One region of the Streptomyces sp. NPDC001920 genome, then DNA from elsewhere that is predicted to be linked to it. Evidence: riboswitches for the same ligand, from Rfam matches in the RefSeq annotation. Region 1 holds a riboswitch; each other region holds the start of a gene.
What was found. A riboswitch is a leader RNA that binds a small molecule or an ion and turns the genes downstream of it on or off. The one in region 1 is predicted to bind cobalamin.
Positions count from the first base shown of each region.

Region 2: another riboswitch for cobalamin. It lies ahead of ACWCPI_RS36280 (cobalamin biosynthesis protein); the one in region 1 lies ahead of ACWCPI_RS21550 (ribonucleoside-diphosphate reductase subunit alpha).
Region 3: another riboswitch for cobalamin. It lies ahead of ACWCPI_RS25045 (energy-coupling factor ABC transporter permease); the one in region 1 lies ahead of ACWCPI_RS21550 (ribonucleoside-diphosphate reductase subunit alpha).

Region 1 covers NZ_JBSFEP010000012.1:93,192-98,626, forward strand. Annotated here, with positions in the region: gene ACWCPI_RS21545 (ribonucleotide-diphosphate reductase subunit beta) at 1-811, opposite strand, end outside; gene ACWCPI_RS21550 (ribonucleoside-diphosphate reductase subunit alpha) at 811-3,180, opposite strand; cobalamin riboswitch at 3,306-3,430, opposite strand; partial or broken gene ACWCPI_RS21555 (GNAT family N-acetyltransferase) at 3,483-3,749, opposite strand; gene ACWCPI_RS21560 (ATP-binding protein) at 3,846-5,435, shown strand, end outside.
Region 2 covers NZ_JBSFEP010000031.1:22,768-28,202, reverse strand. Annotated here, with positions in the region: gene ACWCPI_RS36295 (class II aldolase/adducin family protein) at 79-762, opposite strand; gene ACWCPI_RS36290 (anion permease) at 1,209-2,441, shown strand; gene ACWCPI_RS36285 (hypothetical protein) at 2,487-2,708, shown strand; cobalamin riboswitch at 2,898-3,037, shown strand; gene ACWCPI_RS36280 (cobalamin biosynthesis protein) at 3,146-4,081, shown strand; gene ACWCPI_RS36275 (cobyric acid synthase) at 4,084-5,435, shown strand, end outside.
Region 3 covers NZ_JBSFEP010000014.1:234,734-240,168, forward strand. Annotated here, with positions in the region: gene ACWCPI_RS25025 (APC family permease) at 1-17, opposite strand, end outside; gene ACWCPI_RS25030 (ATP-binding cassette domain-containing protein) at 130-996, opposite strand; gene cbiQ (cobalt ECF transporter T component CbiQ) at 993-1,742, opposite strand; gene ACWCPI_RS25040 (energy-coupling factor ABC transporter substrate-binding protein) at 1,749-2,129, opposite strand; gene ACWCPI_RS25045 (energy-coupling factor ABC transporter permease) at 2,126-2,827, opposite strand; cobalamin riboswitch at 2,858-3,043, opposite strand; gene ACWCPI_RS25050 (M55 family metallopeptidase) at 3,144-3,977, shown strand; gene ACWCPI_RS25055 (M20/M25/M40 family metallo-hydrolase) at 3,970-5,277, shown strand; gene ACWCPI_RS25060 (prolyl oligopeptidase family serine peptidase) at 5,283-5,435, shown strand, end outside.

The sequences.
Region 1 (5,435 bases):
CGGTGTTCATGCCCGGGAGGCCGTCACCACACAGGTCGCGCGCGAACTGCAGCTCGGCCTCGACGGCCTCCCGCAGCATGTCGGTCACCTGCTGCTGGAGCTGGTCGTCGAAGAGCTCCGGCTCCTCCTTGCGGACGGTGTCCACGACGTCGAAGGCGAAGGACATGTGCATCGTCTCGTCGCGGAACACCCAGTTGGTGCCGGTGGCGAGGCCGTGCAGCAGGCCCCGGCTGCGGAACCAGTAGACGTACGCGAAGGCGCCGTAGAAGAACAGGCCCTCGATGCACGCGGCGAAGCAGATCAGGTTCAGCAGGAAGCGACGCCGGTCGGCCTTGGACTCCAGCCGGTCCAGCTTCTCCACCGAGTCCATCCACTTGAAGCAGAACCCGGCCTTCTCGCGGATGGAGGGGATGTTCTCCACCGCCGCGAAGGCGGCGGCGCGGTCCTCCGGGTCGGGCAGGTAGGTGTCCAGCAGCGTCAGATAGAACTGGACGTGCACGGCCTCCTCGAACAGCTGGCGCGACAGATACAGGCGCGCCTCCGGGGAGTTGATGTGCTTGTACAGCGTCAGCACCAGGTTGTTCGCGACGATCGAGTCACCCGTCGCGAAGAAGGCCACCAGACGGCCGATGAGGTGCTGCTCGGCGGGGCTGAGCTTGGCGAGGTCGGCGACGTCCGAGTGGAGGTCGACCTCCTCCACCGTCCAGGTGTTCTTGATGGCGTCCCGGTAGCGCTCGTAGAAGTCCGGGTAGCGCATGGGGCGCAGAGTCAGCTCGAAGCCGGGGTCGAGCAGGTTCTGGTTGCTGGGCATTACTGGCAGGCCTCGCAGGACTCGGGGTTTTCCAGGGAGCAGGCGACGGCGTCGGGCTCGGCGGCCTGCTGCACGGGGATGGTCTTCTCGGGCTGAGCCTGGGCTTGTGCCGCGCGGGCGATACGGGTCGCGGGGCGCGAGCGCAGGTAGTACGTCGTCTTCAGGCCCGACTTCCAGGCGTACGCGTACATCGAGGAGAGCTTGCCGATGGTCGGCGTCTCCAGGAAGAGGTTCAGGGACTGGGACTGGTCGAGGAACGGGGTCCTGGCCGCCGCCATGTCGATCAGGCCGCGCTGCGGGATCTCCCACGCGGTGCGGTAGAGGGCGCGCACGTCCTCGGGGATCCAGGCGAAGCCCTGCACCGAGCCGTTGGACTCGCGCAGCGCCTCACGGGTACGGGCGTCCCAGACGCCCAGCTGCTTCAGGTCGTGCACCAGGTAGGAGTTGACCTGGAGGAACTCGCCGGACAGCGTCTCGCGCTTGAACAGGTTGGAGACCTGCGGCTCGATGCACTCGTAGACGCCGGCGATGGACGCGATGGTGGCGGTGGGCGCGATGGCGAGGAGGAGCGAATTGCGCAGGCCGGTCGTGGCGATCCGCTCGCGCAGCGCCGCCCAGCGCTCCGGCCAGGTGAGTTCCACGTCGTAGTGGTCGGGGTGCAGCACGCCCCGGGCCGTACGCGTCTTCTCCCAGGCCGGAAGGGGGCCGTTGCGCTCGGCCAGGTCGGCGGACGCCTCGTACGCCGCCAGCATGATGCGCTCGGCGATCCGCGTGGAGAGCCGCTTGGCCTCGGCGGAGTCGAAGGGCAGCCGCAGCTTGAAGAAGACGTCCTGCAGCCCCATCGCGCCCAGGCCCACCGGCCGCCACCTGGCGTTCGAACGGCCCGCCTGCTCGGTCGGGTAGAAGTTGATGTCGACGACCCGGTCGAGGAAGGTGACCGCGGTGCGGACGGTGGCGTCGAGGCGCTCCCAGTCGATGTCGCCGTCGTGCACGAAGGCGCCCAGGTTGACCGACCCCAGGTTGCAGACCGCCGTCTCGCCGTCGTTCGTGACCTCCAGGATCTCCGTGCAGAGGTTGGAGGAGTGGACGACATGGCCCGGCTCGGCGGTCTGGTTGGCGGTGCGGTTGGCGGCGTCCTTGAACGTCATCCAGCCGTTGCCGGTCTGCGCGAGGGTGCGCATCATGCGGCCGTACAGGTCACGGGCCGGGATGGTCTTCTTCGCGAGCCCCGCCGCCTCCGCCTCGCGGTACGCCGCGTCGAACTCCGCACCCCACAGGTCGACCAGTTCCGGCACGTCCGACGGCGAGAACAGGGACCACTGCTCGTCGGCGTTGACCCGGCGCATGAACTCGTCCGGGATCCAGTGCGCGAGGTTGAGGTTGTGCGTCCGCCGGGCGTCCTCACCGGTGTTGTCGCGCAGCTCCAGGAACTCCTCGATGTCGGAGTGCCAGGTCTCCAGGTAGACCGCGGCCGCGCCCTTGCGCCGGCCGCCCTGGTTCACGGCGGCGACCGAGGCGTCGAGCGTCTTCAGGAACGGGACGATCCCGTTGGAGTGGCCGTTGGTGCCGCGGATCAGCGAACCCCGGGAGCGGATGCGGGAGTACGACAGACCGATGCCGCCCGCGTGCTTCGAGAGCCGGGCGACCTGGTGGTAGCGGTCGTAGATGGAGTCCAGCTCGTCCTTGGGGGAGTCGAGGAGGTAGCAGGACGACATCTGGGGGTGCCGGGTGCCGGAGTTGAACAGGGTGGGGGAGGAGGGGAGGTAGTCGAGGCGGCTCATGAGCCCGTAGAGCGCGGCGACTTCGTCGACGGAGCGGGGGGTGTCGTCCTCGGCGAGACCGGCGGCGACGCGCAGCATGAAGTGCTGGGGCGTCTCGACGACCTTGCGCGTGAGGGGGTGCCGCAGGAGGTAGCGGCTGTGCAGGGTGCGCAGGCCGAAGTAGCCGAAGCGGTCGTCGGCGGCCGGGTCGACGAGCGCGTCGAGGCGGGCCGCGTGGATCCGTACGAAGTCGGCGGTCCGGTCGGCGATGAGGCCCTCGCGGTGCCCGACCGCCACCGACTCGGTGAAGGCGGTGACGCCCTGCGAGGCGGCCTCGGCGGCGATGGAGATGGTCAGCAGGCGGGCGGCCAGTCTGCTGTAGGCGGGGTCCTCGGAGATGAGCCCGGCGGCCGCCTCGGTGGCCAGCTCACGCAGCTCCGCCTCGTCGGCCCGGGACGACCGGCCCCGCAGCGCTGCGGCCGCGACCCGGCCGGGGTCGGCGTCGGGGAGGTCGGCGGTCAGCTCGGTCAGGGTCCGCAGCAGCGCGGCACCGGGACCGTCGTTCTCCTGCTCGACCGCTGAAGCCGGTTCGGCTGGCGCGATGGTCACGTGGGGCTCTCCCTCGCTCGGCACGGGGGCCTCGTCGAGGGCAGGGGGCAGCACACGAGCGCACGCGGCGTCGCGTCCACCGGCCCATTCCGCGAGGCCCGGACGTCAGGGGCACACCGGCCGGACGGCCGGGTGCGCTGTCGGCAGGACCTCGGACTGACCATGTGCACGAAACATGCACAAGTACACCGTTGCGGGACAGTTCCGGATTCGCACCGGATTCCCCTGCGGCGACAGCGAGCATGAGCATACATCTTGTGCCGGGCTGTCGTGTCACCCCCAGATGTAGTGTCTCGGTGGTTTCAGAGCGTCAACTCGTAGGTGAGAAGAGTGAGGTCGAGGAGCTCGGGGAGCGGGTTCCGGTCCCGCTCGGGTGTGCGAACGAAGCCCAGGCGTTCGTAGGCGCGGTGGGCGCTGCGCATGGAGCGCTGGGTCGCCAGGGCGATGCGTGCGCGGCCCTCGGTGGCCCTCGCGCGGTCGATGCAGGCCCGCACGAGCGCTTCCCCGGTGCCCCGGCCGTGTGCCGCGCGGTCGAGGGCGGGCATCCGGATCGTCTTTTCGCGCGGGCGGCCGGGTTGCGTGCCGTCCCGCGAGTGATTCCATGGAGGTAGGTGTCGGCGCCCGCGGTCCCTCCGTTCGAGAGCCCTCTCGTAAGGAGACGCATGATGACGAGGGTCGTCCGTCGCCCGCCCGGCAAGGAGCGGCCGCGCAACGCGCCGATGGCGACGCTGGCCCCGAGACGTGCCGGCAGCTGGGTCAGGCGCGGATTCGTGGGCCACTGGCATGCGCTGACGATCCGTCTGGAGGCCCGTCGCGGCACCACCCGCCCCAAGAAGTGGCGCCGATCGGTGTCCTACACCAACGTCACCCGTGCCATCTGGCTGTTGGCCGTCCTCGCGCTGCTCGCCTGGTGCGTGGAGGGCCTGTACATCCTGATCTCGCAGAACACGACGGGCTTCGAGCAGTGGCGGGAGGGCAACGACGGGTTCGACACCATCGTGCGCTTCGTCGGCCCGGTACTGACCGCGTCGGTCGCCGCGACCCTCTTCCTGTTCTGGTGGTACCGGTGGACCAAGCGGCGCTACCTCGCGAAGGCGCGGGGCGATCCGCGCCGACTGGTGCCCACCGCCGGCCCGGACACCGCCGACATCGTGGGCCGCGAGGAGGTCGCCCAGGTCATCGCCGAACGGCTGCGGGAGCGCGACACCCGCAGGCCGTATCTGCTGGTCGGCGGGGTCGGGGTGGGCAAGACCGCCGTCCTGGTCCGGCTCACCGAACTGCTGGCACGGCAGAACGCCGTGCCCGTGCCGATCCGGCTGCGGGACGCGACCGACGGGACCGAACTGAACTTCGAACGCATGGCCAGGCAACGCTTCGCCGACGAGGCGCCCCGGGGCATCCTCGCGCGCGGCAAGATCGACCGGGTCTGGCAGCAGCTGCTCGCCGACGACAAGCCGGTCGTCATCGCCGACGGACTGGAGGAGGCCCTGCTCGGCGACGGTCACGAGCAGAACCGGGACAACATCATCCGGCGGGCCATCGAGCGCGCCCGCGAGGAGAAGCTGCCGCTCGTGATCGCCTCACGGCCGCACAGCCCGCTGGAGAGCACCTCGGCGGCGATCGTGGAGCTGGAACCGCTCAGCGAGGAGGAGGCGCTGCGCTTCGTCCAGGCACACGTCCCGGAGACGGACGAGCGCCGCGTGGACTGGATCGTGGAGACGGCGGAGGTGACCGAATCCCCCGTCTACCTCCAGATCGCCCGGGAACTGCACCGTCACGGAGCCCTGGAGCACGACCGGCCGGACACCGATCCGCAGCACATGAACACCCGCAGCCGGGACCGGGCCACGCTGCGGCTGTGGCTGCTGGAGACATGGGACCAGGCGCTGTGCCGGGGCCGGCTGCGCGAGCACGTGGCACTCACGCCGCGGGAGCGCCGTGACACCCTTGAGGTGGTCTCCGCGCTGGCCTGCGTCGGCCTGCTCCAGGACAAGCTGGAGGTCGGCTTCGAGGAACTGCTGGACACGGACGTCCACCCGGGCCCGGCCCGGCGCGCGCAGGCCAGGGCCGAGCATCTGTGGACCAGCCGGCGCGCCTTCGACCGGTACGGCAGACGCGGCAACGTCTTCTCCGAGTGGCACCGCCAGCAGATCTGGGACGCGCTGTGCGAGCGGCTCGGTGAGGAGGAGCGCAAGCGGCTGCGTGAAGGGAACATGGACCAGTGCCGGGCCGCCCTCGCCCGCTTCGCGAGCAAC
Region 2 (5,435 bases), on a different contig from region 1:
GCGGACGGGGTCGGGCCAGTGGGAGGACGACTCGGGGTGAGGGCCGCCGCCGGACGGACCCCCCACCCGACCCGCGCCTCACCCCCGCTGCCCGTATCCCCGCAACCGCTCCCCCACCTCGGCCACCTGCTCCCCCGACAGCAGGCTCGGCGCGCGGCCCGGCACCGAGGAGGCCGTGAGCCACAGGCGGGACATCCACTCCAGTTGGGCGGTGCGGTCGTAGGCCTGGGCCAGGGTCGTGCCGTAGGCGATGGTGCCGTGGTTCTGGAGGAGACAGGCGGTGCGGTCGGTGAGGGCACGGAGCATGTTGCCGGCCAGCTCCTCGGTGCCGTACGTCGCATAAGGGGCGACCCGGACGGGCCCTCCGAGCGCCGCCGCCATGTAGTGGATCAGCGGCAGCTCGGGAACCAGCGTCGAGACGGCCGTCGCGTGGACCGCGTGGGTGTGGACGACGGCGCCGGCGTCGGTGGCGCGGTACACGGCGAGGTGCATCGGCAGTTCGCTGGTCGGCACCAGGGCACCCAGGACCTGCCGGCCCTCCAGGTCCACCCCGGTCACGTCCTCCGCGGTCAGCCGGTCGTACGGCACGCCGGACGGCGTGACCAGCACGGTGTCCCCGACGCGCACCGAGACGTTCCCGGACGTGCCGACCACCAGCCCGTCGGCCACGGTGCGCCGCGCGGTCGCCACCAGCGCCTCCCAGGCTTCAAGCTCCTCGGGGCGCACCTTCCTGCCTCGCTGTTCCTGCAGCTCCTCAGTCATGCGGCGATCCTGCCAGCCGGCACCCCGGCGCGGCCTGGAGTCCGCCCAGGACGGGGCACCGGATCCGCACGCACCGAGACGCCCGCGTTCCCTTCGGACGGGGTGCGGCGACGACCACGCAGCGTGGACGGCCCGCCACAACCCGTCGAGCGCGGGGACGCCGCCGGCCGGATGGCGCTTCGGACCCCCTGGCGGTGCGACGACGCGGCGGCTGCCGAGTGACCAGAATCTCTTCGGAGGACCGGCGACCCGACCGAGGACGTCCGCCCGGGGGCCACCGACCCCGCCCCGCCCGGGCTGCGCGCCGCCAGGCGGAAGGAGAGCCTCCGCCCCCGTGGGAGAAACCCTCCCTGCCGGACACCGTGCGGCCCGCCCCAGTTCACCTTCCGTTCACTCAGGTTACCTACGTTCGGCAAGCCAATGACCTCGAACGATTGCCTGGGTAAATGGAAAGCTTCTCGCTGATCCTCGCGATTGTGGTGGTAACCGCACTCGCGTTCGATTTCACGAACGGTTTCCACGACACCGCGAACGCGATGGCCACGACCATTTCCACGGGCGCCATGAGGCCCAAGGTCGCGGTGGCCATGTCCGCCGTCCTCAATCTCGTCGGCGCCTTCCTCTCCGTGGAGGTCGCCAACACCATCTCCAAGGGCCTCGTCGACGAGGCCGGCATCCGTCCCGAAGTCATCTTCGCCGCGCTGGTCGGTGCGATCCTCTGGAATCTGCTGACCTGGCTGGTCGGTCTGCCCTCCAGCTCCTCGCACGCCCTCATGGGCGGTCTGATCGGCGCCACCGTCGCCTCGGCGGGCGTCGGCGCGGTCCACGGCGACGTGCTCGTCACCAAGGTGCTGATCCCGGCGATCGCCGCCCCGCTGGTCGCGGGCATCGCCGCGATGTTCGCCACGCGGCTGACCTACACCCTCGGCAAGAAGGCCGACGGCGAGGCGTCCAAGAAGGGCTACCGCGCCGGACAGATCGCCTCCGCCGGCCTGGTCTCCCTGGCCCACGGCACGAACGACGCGCAGAAGACCATGGGCATCATCACCCTCGCCCTGGTCGCCGGCGGCACCCTCGCCCCCGACTCCGACCCGCCCATGTGGGTCATCCTCTCCGCGGGCATCGCCATCGCGCTGGGCACCTACCTCGGCGGCTGGCGCATCATCCGCACCATGGGCAAGGGTCTGACCGACCTCCAGCCGCAGCAGGGCTTCGCCGCCCAGACCAGCGCGGCCACGGTCATCCTGGCCTCCTCCCACCTCGGTTTCTCCCTCTCCACCACGCACTCGGTCTCCGGCGCGGTCATGGGCGCGGGCCTCGGCCGCAAGGGCGGCGTGGTCCGCTGGTCGACGGCGACCCGGATGTTCGTCGCCTGGGGCCTGACCCTGCCGGCGGCAGCCCTGGTCGCCGCGCTCGCGGAGTACGTGACGGGCTTCGGCGCCTGGGGCACGGGCCTGGTCGCGGTCTTCCTGGTCGTCTCCAGCGCCGCGATCTGGAAGATCTCCCGGCGGGAGGTCGTCGACCACACCAACGTCAACGACACCGACGAGCCGGCCGGTGTGGTGACGCAGGCCATGGCCGCCGTGACCGTGCCGCCGGCCCACCCGGTGGTCGAGGACATCACGGCCACGGTCCCGCCCCAGACCTCCGAGTCGACGCCGTCGAAGGCGTCGGTCTGACCCCCACCCGGTTCCTCCTCGCCGGTTACTCAAGGAAGAAGAAGCATGAAGATCGACTGGGCGGCTCTCGGCTCCGTCTTCGGGGTCAGCCTCGTGGTCACGGTTGCCCTGGTGGGCCTGTTCACCCTCGGCATCTCCGGCCTGTCCCGCCGCGAACGTGCGGCGGCCCAGGGCGACTCGGCCGCGCTCGCGGTCACCGGGGCGTACGCCTGCTTCGCGGCGTGCGCGGCGGCCGTGGGCTACGGCATCTACCTGATCGTGGCCTGACACACACGCCGATCGTGGCCTGACGCACAAAGCGCTCATGGCCTGACGCATAAAGCGCTCATGGCCTGAGCAACAGCGCGCCGGAGCGCGCGCCAGCACCCGGGGTGCGAGACGGAACACCGTCTCGCACCTCACGCGTGTGTGGGCCTCCGCACACTCTCCCTCCGCAGGTCAACGGCAAGTTGACGGCCCTTCCGGCCCCGTGGTGGACTGCCGGGGCCATGTACGGCGGCAGAAGAGGAAGCCGGTGCGAATCCGGCGCGGTCCCGCCACTGTCACCGGGGTAGAAAACCCCGGGAGCCAGGAACTCTCGCCGCCGGTCTCGTCGAACCAGGGCGTGGACACCCTGAGTGAGGACATAACGCGATGCTCGGCTGCCGTTCGAGACTGAGGTCCCGCACCAGGGCTCTGCCCTTCCCCGCGGCCGGCTGACGCCGATGCGTGCCGATCGCGTCTTCGCGTACGGTGCCGCCGCCGGACTTCTCGGTGATCAGCTGCTCGGCGACCCCCGCCGCGGGCATCCGGTCGCCGCGTTCGGACGGGCCGCCGCCGCCGTGGAGAGGGTGTTGTGGCGCGACCACCGCGCGTGGGGTGCGCTGCACACCGCCGTGTGCGCCGGTGGCGCCGTGGCGCTGGGCGCCGTCGCCGCCCGCGCCGTCCGCACCTCCCCGGCCGCGTCCGTCGCGCTGACCGGCGCCGCCGCCTGGGCGGTGGTCGGAGGGACGTCGCTGGCCCGCGAGGCCCGGCTCGTCGCGCGTGCGCTGGAGGCGGGGGACGTGGAGGCCGCGCGGGCGCGGCTGCCGCACCTGTGCGGGCGGGACCCGCAGGCGCTGGACGCGGACGGGATCGCGCGGGCCGTGGTGGAGTCCGTCGCCGAGAACACCTCCGACGCGGTCGTGGGGGCGCTGGTGTGGGGGGCCGTCGGGGGTGTGCCGGGGCTGGTCGGCTTCCGGGCCGTGAATACGCTGGACGCCATGGTGGGGCACAAGTCGCCCAGGTACCGGCGCTACGGGTGGGCCTCGGCCCGGCTGGACGACGTGGCCGGGTGGCCGGGCGCACGGCTGACCGCCGTACTCGCGGCACTGGCCGGACCCGATCCGCGGGGTGCCGTGCGCGCCTGGCGGGAGGACGCGGCGAAGCATCCGAGCCCCAACGCCGGGCCCGTGGAGGCCTCGTTCGCCGGGGCGCTCGGGGTGCGGCTGGGCGGGACGCTCTCGTACGGCGGGCGGGTGGAGCACCGGCCCGTGCTGAACACGCGGGGGCGCGCCGTCGGCACGCCCGACGTCGAACGCGCCGTGCGGCTGTCGCGGCGCGTCACCTGGCTCGCGCTCGGCGTGTGCGCCGGAGCCCGGTTGCTGAAGAGGGGGCAATGAGCATGAGCGGTGGTCTTCTCGTCGCCGGTACCACGTCCGACGCGGGCAAGAGCGTCGTCACGGCGGGGATCTGCCGGTGGCTGGTACGGCAGGGCGTCAAGGTCGCGCCCTTCAAGGCGCAGAACATGTCCCTCAACTCGTTCGTCACGCGCGAGGGGGCGGAGATCGGGCGGGCGCAGGCCATGCAGGCGCAGGCCTGCCGGGTCGAACCCACCGCGCTGATGAACCCCGTGCTGCTCAAGCCCGGTGGCGAGCAGAGCAGTCAGGTCGTGCTGCTGGGCAAGCCGGTGGGTGAGCTGAGCGCGCGCGGGTACCACGGCGGACGGCAGCAGCGGCTGCTCGGGACGGTGCTGGACTGTCTGGAGCAGTTGCGGGGCACGTATGACGCGGTGATCTGTGAGGGGGCCGGTTCTCCCGCCGAGATCAATCTGCGGCGGACCGACATCGTGAACATGGGGATCGCCCGGGGCGCCGGGCTCCCCGTGCTCGTCGTCGGTGACATCGACCGGGGTGGTGTCTTCGCCTCGTTCTTCGGGACGGTCGCGCTGCTGTCGCGCGAGGACCAGGAATGTGTCGCCGGGTTCCTCGTCAACAAGTTCCGCGGGGACGTCTCCCTGCTGGAGCCCGGCCTGGACATGCTCCACGACCTCACGGGGCGCCGGACGTACGGCGTGCTGCCCTTCCGGCACGGACTCGGCATCGACGAGGAGGACGGGCTGCGGGTCTCCCTGCGCGGAACGGTGCGGGAGTCCGTCGTCGCGCCGCCCCTCGGCGAGGACGTGCTGCGGGTCGCCGTCTGCGCCGTCCCGCTGATGTCGAACTTCACCGACGTCGACGCCCTGGCCGCCGAGCCGGGTGTCGTGGTGCGGTTCGTGGACCGTCCGGAGGAACTTGCCGACGCGGACCTGGTGGTGATCCCCGGCACCCGGGGAACCGTCCGGGCCCTGGAGTGGCTGCGCGAGCGGGGGCTCGCCGACGCCCTCGTGCGCAGGGCCGCCGAGCAGCGGCCCGTCCTCGGCATCTGCGGGGGCTTCCAGATCCTGGGCGAGCACATCGAGGACGACGTCGAGAGCCGGCGCGGGCATGTCGAGGGGCTGGGGATCCTGCCCGTGCGGGTGCGGTTCGCCCGTGAGAAGACCCTCACCCGGCCGGAGGGCGAGGCCCTCGGGGAGCGGGTCGCGGGCTACGAGATCCACCACGGAGTCGCCGAAGTGACCGGCGGGGAAGCCTTCTTGGACGGCTGCCGGGTCGGTCAGACCTGGGGCACGCACTGGCACGGCTCACTGGAGTCGGACGGCTTCCGGCGGGCGTTCCTGCGCGCGGTGGCGTCCGCCGCGGGCCGCCGCTTCGTGCC
Region 3 (5,435 bases), on a different contig from region 1:
GCGCCGCCTTCGGCCATGCTCCCTCGCTTCGGTCGTGTACGACCACATGAAACCGGGAGGCACGGGGGCCAGCGCGTCTTGGACTTACCAGCGCGGGGTGTATCACCCGAGTGCGCTCGTACGGGAACGTCAGCCGTCGGCGGGAACCGCGGGCGGGGTCTGGGCCCGAGCCATGACGGCCAGGTCGGCGGGACTGCGCGGGCCGGGCGCCGCCTCGTCCAGCAGGCCGTGCGTGCGGAGCACCTGGGTGGCCGCGATACCCCAGGGCAACCGCAGGCCCGCCTGCTGGAGGAGGTCGGTGCGGGCCAGCATCGCGGGCGCGGGGCCGGTGCGTACACCGGACGGCGTCAGGAGCGCCGCGTCGTCCGCCCACCGCAGGGCGAGGTCGACGTCGTGGGTGGCCATCACCACCGTGGTGCCGCCCGCGCGCAGCCCGTCGAGGGTGGCCAGCAGGCGTTCCTGGCCGTCGGGATCGAGGCCGGCGGTCGGCTCGTCCAGGATCAGCACCCGCGGCCGCATCGCCACCGCGCCCGCGATGGCGGTGCGCTTGCGCTGCCCGTACGACAGCAGGTGCGTGGGGCGGTCGGCCAGCGCGGTGATGTCCAGGGCGGTGAGCGCCTCGTCGACCCGCGCCCGTACCTCGGCGTCGGTGAGGCCGAGGTTCAGCGGGCCGAAGGAGACGTCCTGGGCGACGGACGCCGCGAAGAGCTGGTCGTCGGGGTCCTGCACCACCAGCTGGACGGTCGTCCGCAGCCGGGTCAGCCCCTTGCGGTCGTACGTGACCGGGGAACCCTCCACCGTCAAGCGGCCCTCGTGCGGGCGCAGCCCGCCGCTGAGCAGCCGCATCAGCGTGGTCTTGCCGGTGCCGTTGCGCCCGAGCAGCGCCAGCGCGCGCCCCTCGTGCACGTCGAAGTCGAGGCCGTCGAGGACGAGGGGGCCGTCCTCATAGGCGTAGGACGCGCCCCGCAGGGCGACCAGGGCGGTGGGCTCGCTCATGGCAGGGCCTTCTCCAGTACGAGGGTGAGGGCGGCCAGCGCTGCGAGCAGCACGCAACTCCAGGCCGTGAAACGGACGGAGACCCGGGCCTCGGGCACCAGGACGCGCAGGGTGCCGTCGTACCCGCGCCCGGCGAGCCCTGCCTGGAGCCGGGTGGCACGGTCGAAGGCGCGCACGAAGGCGACGGCGCCGAGCCCGGCCAGCGAACGCCACTCCGCGGCTCGGCTCATGTGCCCGAGCCGGGCCGCCTGGGCCTCCCGGATCCGGCGCACCGAGTCCAGGAGCAGGAAGCTCATGCGGTACGTCACCAGGGCCACGTCGACCACCGGCGCGGGCACCCCCGCCTTCACCAGCCGGGGCAGCAGATCGGACATCGGGGTGGTGAAGGCGAACAGCAGCACCCCGAGGGAGGCCGCCGAGGTGCGCAGCAGCAGTTCCCCGGCGCGCAGCGGACCGCCGTCGGCGAGGGACACGAAGCCGCCCGGTCCGCCGACCTGGACGAGCAGGGTCACCGCGCCGGTCACGCAGAAGCCCAGCGGCACCCGGTACGCCCGCCACAGCCGGCGCCCCGGCACCCCCGCGGGACCCAGCAGCACCACGAGGGCGGTGACCAGCACCAGGGCCGCGCCCGGCCAGGGCGGCAACGAGATCGCGAGCGCGGTGAGACCCAGCCCGAGCACGGCCTTGTCCACGGGGTGGCGGCGGCGCCAGCGACTGCTGTGCGCCGCCGCGTCGATCGGCAGCACGCGGGCTCAGTCCCCTTCGGGCGACGGCTTCCCGGCGGTGCCGCTCGGGACGCTCCCGGTCTCCCGGTCCCGTTCCCGCTCCAGCGCCCGCTGCTCACCCTGCCGCCGCCCCCGGTGCAGACCGAAGTAGTAGGCGAGCACTCCGGCGCCGAGCGCCGCCTGCAGGGAGAACAGCGCCGACTCGATCTCACCGGACGGCGGTTCGTACAGGGGGGAGAACCAGGGCTCGTAGTCCGGCTCGATCTCGGTGATCGCCGACTCGGCCTCACCGTCGGCCCCCGTGAACGGCTCCTCCTTGTGGTCGCCGAGGCCGAGCACCAGCGGCAGCACGGCGAGCGCGGCCACCACGAGCAGCAGCACGAGGTTGATCCTGGTGTTCTTGCTCATCGGGCCGCCGCCTCCGTCTCGGTCCGGGACTGCTTCTTGGCGAGGAGCACGCCCAGCCGGGTGAGTTCGCCCTTGCTGGACTGCACCAGCAGCCGCATGACGAGCACCGTGAGCAGACCCTCGCTCACCGCGAGGGGGATCTGCGTGACGGCGAAGATGGAACCGAACTTGCCGAGCGCGCCCAGGAATCCGCTGCCCGGGTCGGGGAAGGCGAGCGCCAGCTGGACGCTGGTGACGCAGTAGGTGGACAGGTCGGCGACGAACGCGCCGAAGAAGACGGCGACCATCAGCGGCACGTCGAAACGCCGCAGCAGCTTGTAGACGGCGTACCCGGCCCACGGCCCGGCGATCGCCATCGAGAAGACGTTCGCGCCGAGCGTGGTCAGACCGCCGTGCGCGAGCAGCAGGGCCTGGAAGAGCAGGGTGATCGTGCCCAGGACCGCCATGATCGGGGGCCGGAACAGGATGGCGCCCAGCCCCGTGCCGGTGGGATGGGAGCAGCTCCCGGTCACCGACGGCAGCTTGAGCGCGGACAGGACGAAGGTGAAGGCTCCGGAGGCGCCGAGGAGCAGGGTGCTCTCGGGATGCTCCCTGACCTCACGGGTGAGTGAACGGACTCCGTGGACGACGAACGGCGCCGACGCTACGCCCCAGGCGACCGCGTGCGCCGGAGGCAGGAAACCCTCGGCTATGTGCATGGCTCAGCAGACCCTCTCCAGCACCTCGTGGATGGTTGACGTGCCTTGGCCGGTCTCCTGGCTGACGGGTACCACCGCCCGTGCTCCGCCTTCCCGGGTCCCGAGGGACCCAGTGGCTGCCCGTGAGGGCTGGAGCCGGACTTCCCGATTCACAGTGGCGAGGGCCGCACCGGCATCACACCGGATTTCCCGTTCACCAAGGCGTGGTGACAGTAGTGCCCGCACCGGGTGGCTGACAAGCGGGCCCCGGGGGCGTGAAAGTGGCGTTCGCCCGCTTCATGGCGGGTTTCCCCCTCGGCGCGTAACGTGACGGAACATGAAGATCCTCATCAGCGCCGACATGGAGGGCGCCACCGGCGTGACCTGGCCGGGGGACGTGCTGCCGGGGACGCCTCAGTGGGAGCGGTGCCGCGGGATGTTCACCTCGGACGTCGACGCCGCCGTGCGGGGATTCTTCGACGGGGGCGCCGACGCCGTCGTCATCAACGAGGCGCACTGGTCCATGCGCAACCTGCTGCTGGAACGGCTCGACGAGCGGGCGGAGATGCTCACCGGCCGGCACAAGGAACTCTCCATGGTCGAGGGCGTCCAGCACGGCGACGTGGACGGGATCGCCTTCGTCGGCTACCACGCGGGCGCCGGGATGGAGGGTGTCCTCGCCCACACCTACCTCGCGAACCAGATCACAGGGGTGTGGCTGAACGGCGTCCGCGCGAGCGAGGGGCTGCTGAACGCGCACGTCGCCGCCGAGTACGGCGTTCCCGTCGTGCTCGTCACGGGCGACGACGTGGCCTGCGAGGACGCGCTCGGGTACGCGCCCGGGGCGCTGAAGGTCGCCGTCAAGGACCATGTCTCGCGGTACGCGGCGGTGTGCCGTACGCCGGCCAGGACGGCCGCCGGCATCCGCGCCGCGGCCAAGGAGGCCGCCTCGCTGGCGGTCCGTCAGGAACCGGTGCACGCGGGGCCGTTCACGGTCGCCGTCGAGTTCGACGCCGAGCACCTGGCGATGGCCGTCACCGTCGTCCCGGGTGTGGAACGGACCGGGGAGCGGAAGGTGGCGTACACGAGCGAGCACATGTACGCGGGAATCCGTACCTTCAAGGCAGTGACCACGATCGCCTCGGCGGCGGTGGAGGAGCAGTATGGCTGACCAGCTGGCACTGGACGAGGTCGTGACGTTCACCTCCGACCTCATCAGGATCGACACCACCAACCGCGGCGGCGGGGACTGCCGCGAGCGCCCCGCCGCCGAGTACGCCGCGGCCCGGCTGGCCGAGGCGGGCCTGGAGCCGGCGCTGCTGGAGCGGACCGCGGGCCGTACGAACGTCGTGGCCCGCTTCGAGGGCAGCGACCCGTCGGCCGACGCGCTGCTCCTGCACGGTCATCTGGACGTGGTGCCCGCGCAGGCCGCCGACTGGAGCGTGCACCCGTTCTCCGGGGAGATCCGCGACGGGGTCGTCTGGGGCCGGGGTGCCGTCGACATGAAGAACATGGACGCGATGATCCTGGCCGTCGTGCGGGCCTGGGTCCGGCAGGGCGTCCGGCCGCGACGCGACGTCGTGATCGCTTTCACCGCCGACGAGGAGGCCAGCGCCGAGGACGGCGCCGGGTTCCTCGCCGACCGGCACGCCGGGCTGTTCGAGGGCTGCACGGAGGGCGTCAGCGAGTCCGGCGCGTTCACCTTCCACGACGGCGGAGGGCGGCAGATCTACCCGATCGCGGCGGGCGAACGCGGCACCGCCTGGCTCAGGCTCACGGCCCGCGGACGGGCCGCGCACGGCTCCCTGCCCAACCGGGACAACGCGGTGACCCGCCTCGCCGCGGCCGTCACCCGGATCGGCGAGCACGAGTGGCCGCCGCGGCTGACCCCGACGGTCCGGGCCTGTCTCACCGAACTCGCCGCGCTGTACGGCCTCGACGCCGATCTGGACGATGTGGACGGCCTGCTGAAGAAGCTCGGCCCCGCGGCCAGGCTCGTCGAGCCGACCGTCCGCAACAGCGCCAACCCCACCATGCTGGAGGCGGGTTACAAGGTGAACGTGATCCCCGGGCAGGCCGTCGCCCACATCGACGGGCGCTGTCTGCCCGGCGGGGAGGAGGAGTTCGACGAGACCCTCGACCGCCTCACCGGACCCGACGTGGACTGGGAGTACCTCCATCGCGAGGTCGTCGCCCTGCAGGCGCCGGTCGACTCACCGACCTACGCCCGGATGCGCGCCGCCGTCGAGGAGTTCGCGCCCGAGGGGCACGTGGTGCCGTACTGCATGTCCGGGGGCACGGACGCCAAGCAGTTCTCGCGGCTCGGCATCACGGGATACGGCTTCTCCCCGCTGAAGCTGCCGGAGGGGTACGACTACGGGGCCATGTTCCACGGCGTCGACGAGCGGGTGCCCGTGGAGGCGCTGCACTTCGGCGTCCGGGTGCTCGACCGTTTCCTGCGGACGGCCTAGGCGGGGTGGGGGAGACAGTGCGGACACTGGCCTACGGTTCCTGGCCCTCGCCCATCGACGCGGCCTTGGCCGCCGCGCACGACGGTCGTCCCGAGTACGTGGGTTTCGTGGGGGACGAGGCGTGGTGGACCGAGCCGCGCCCGACGGAGGGCGGCCGG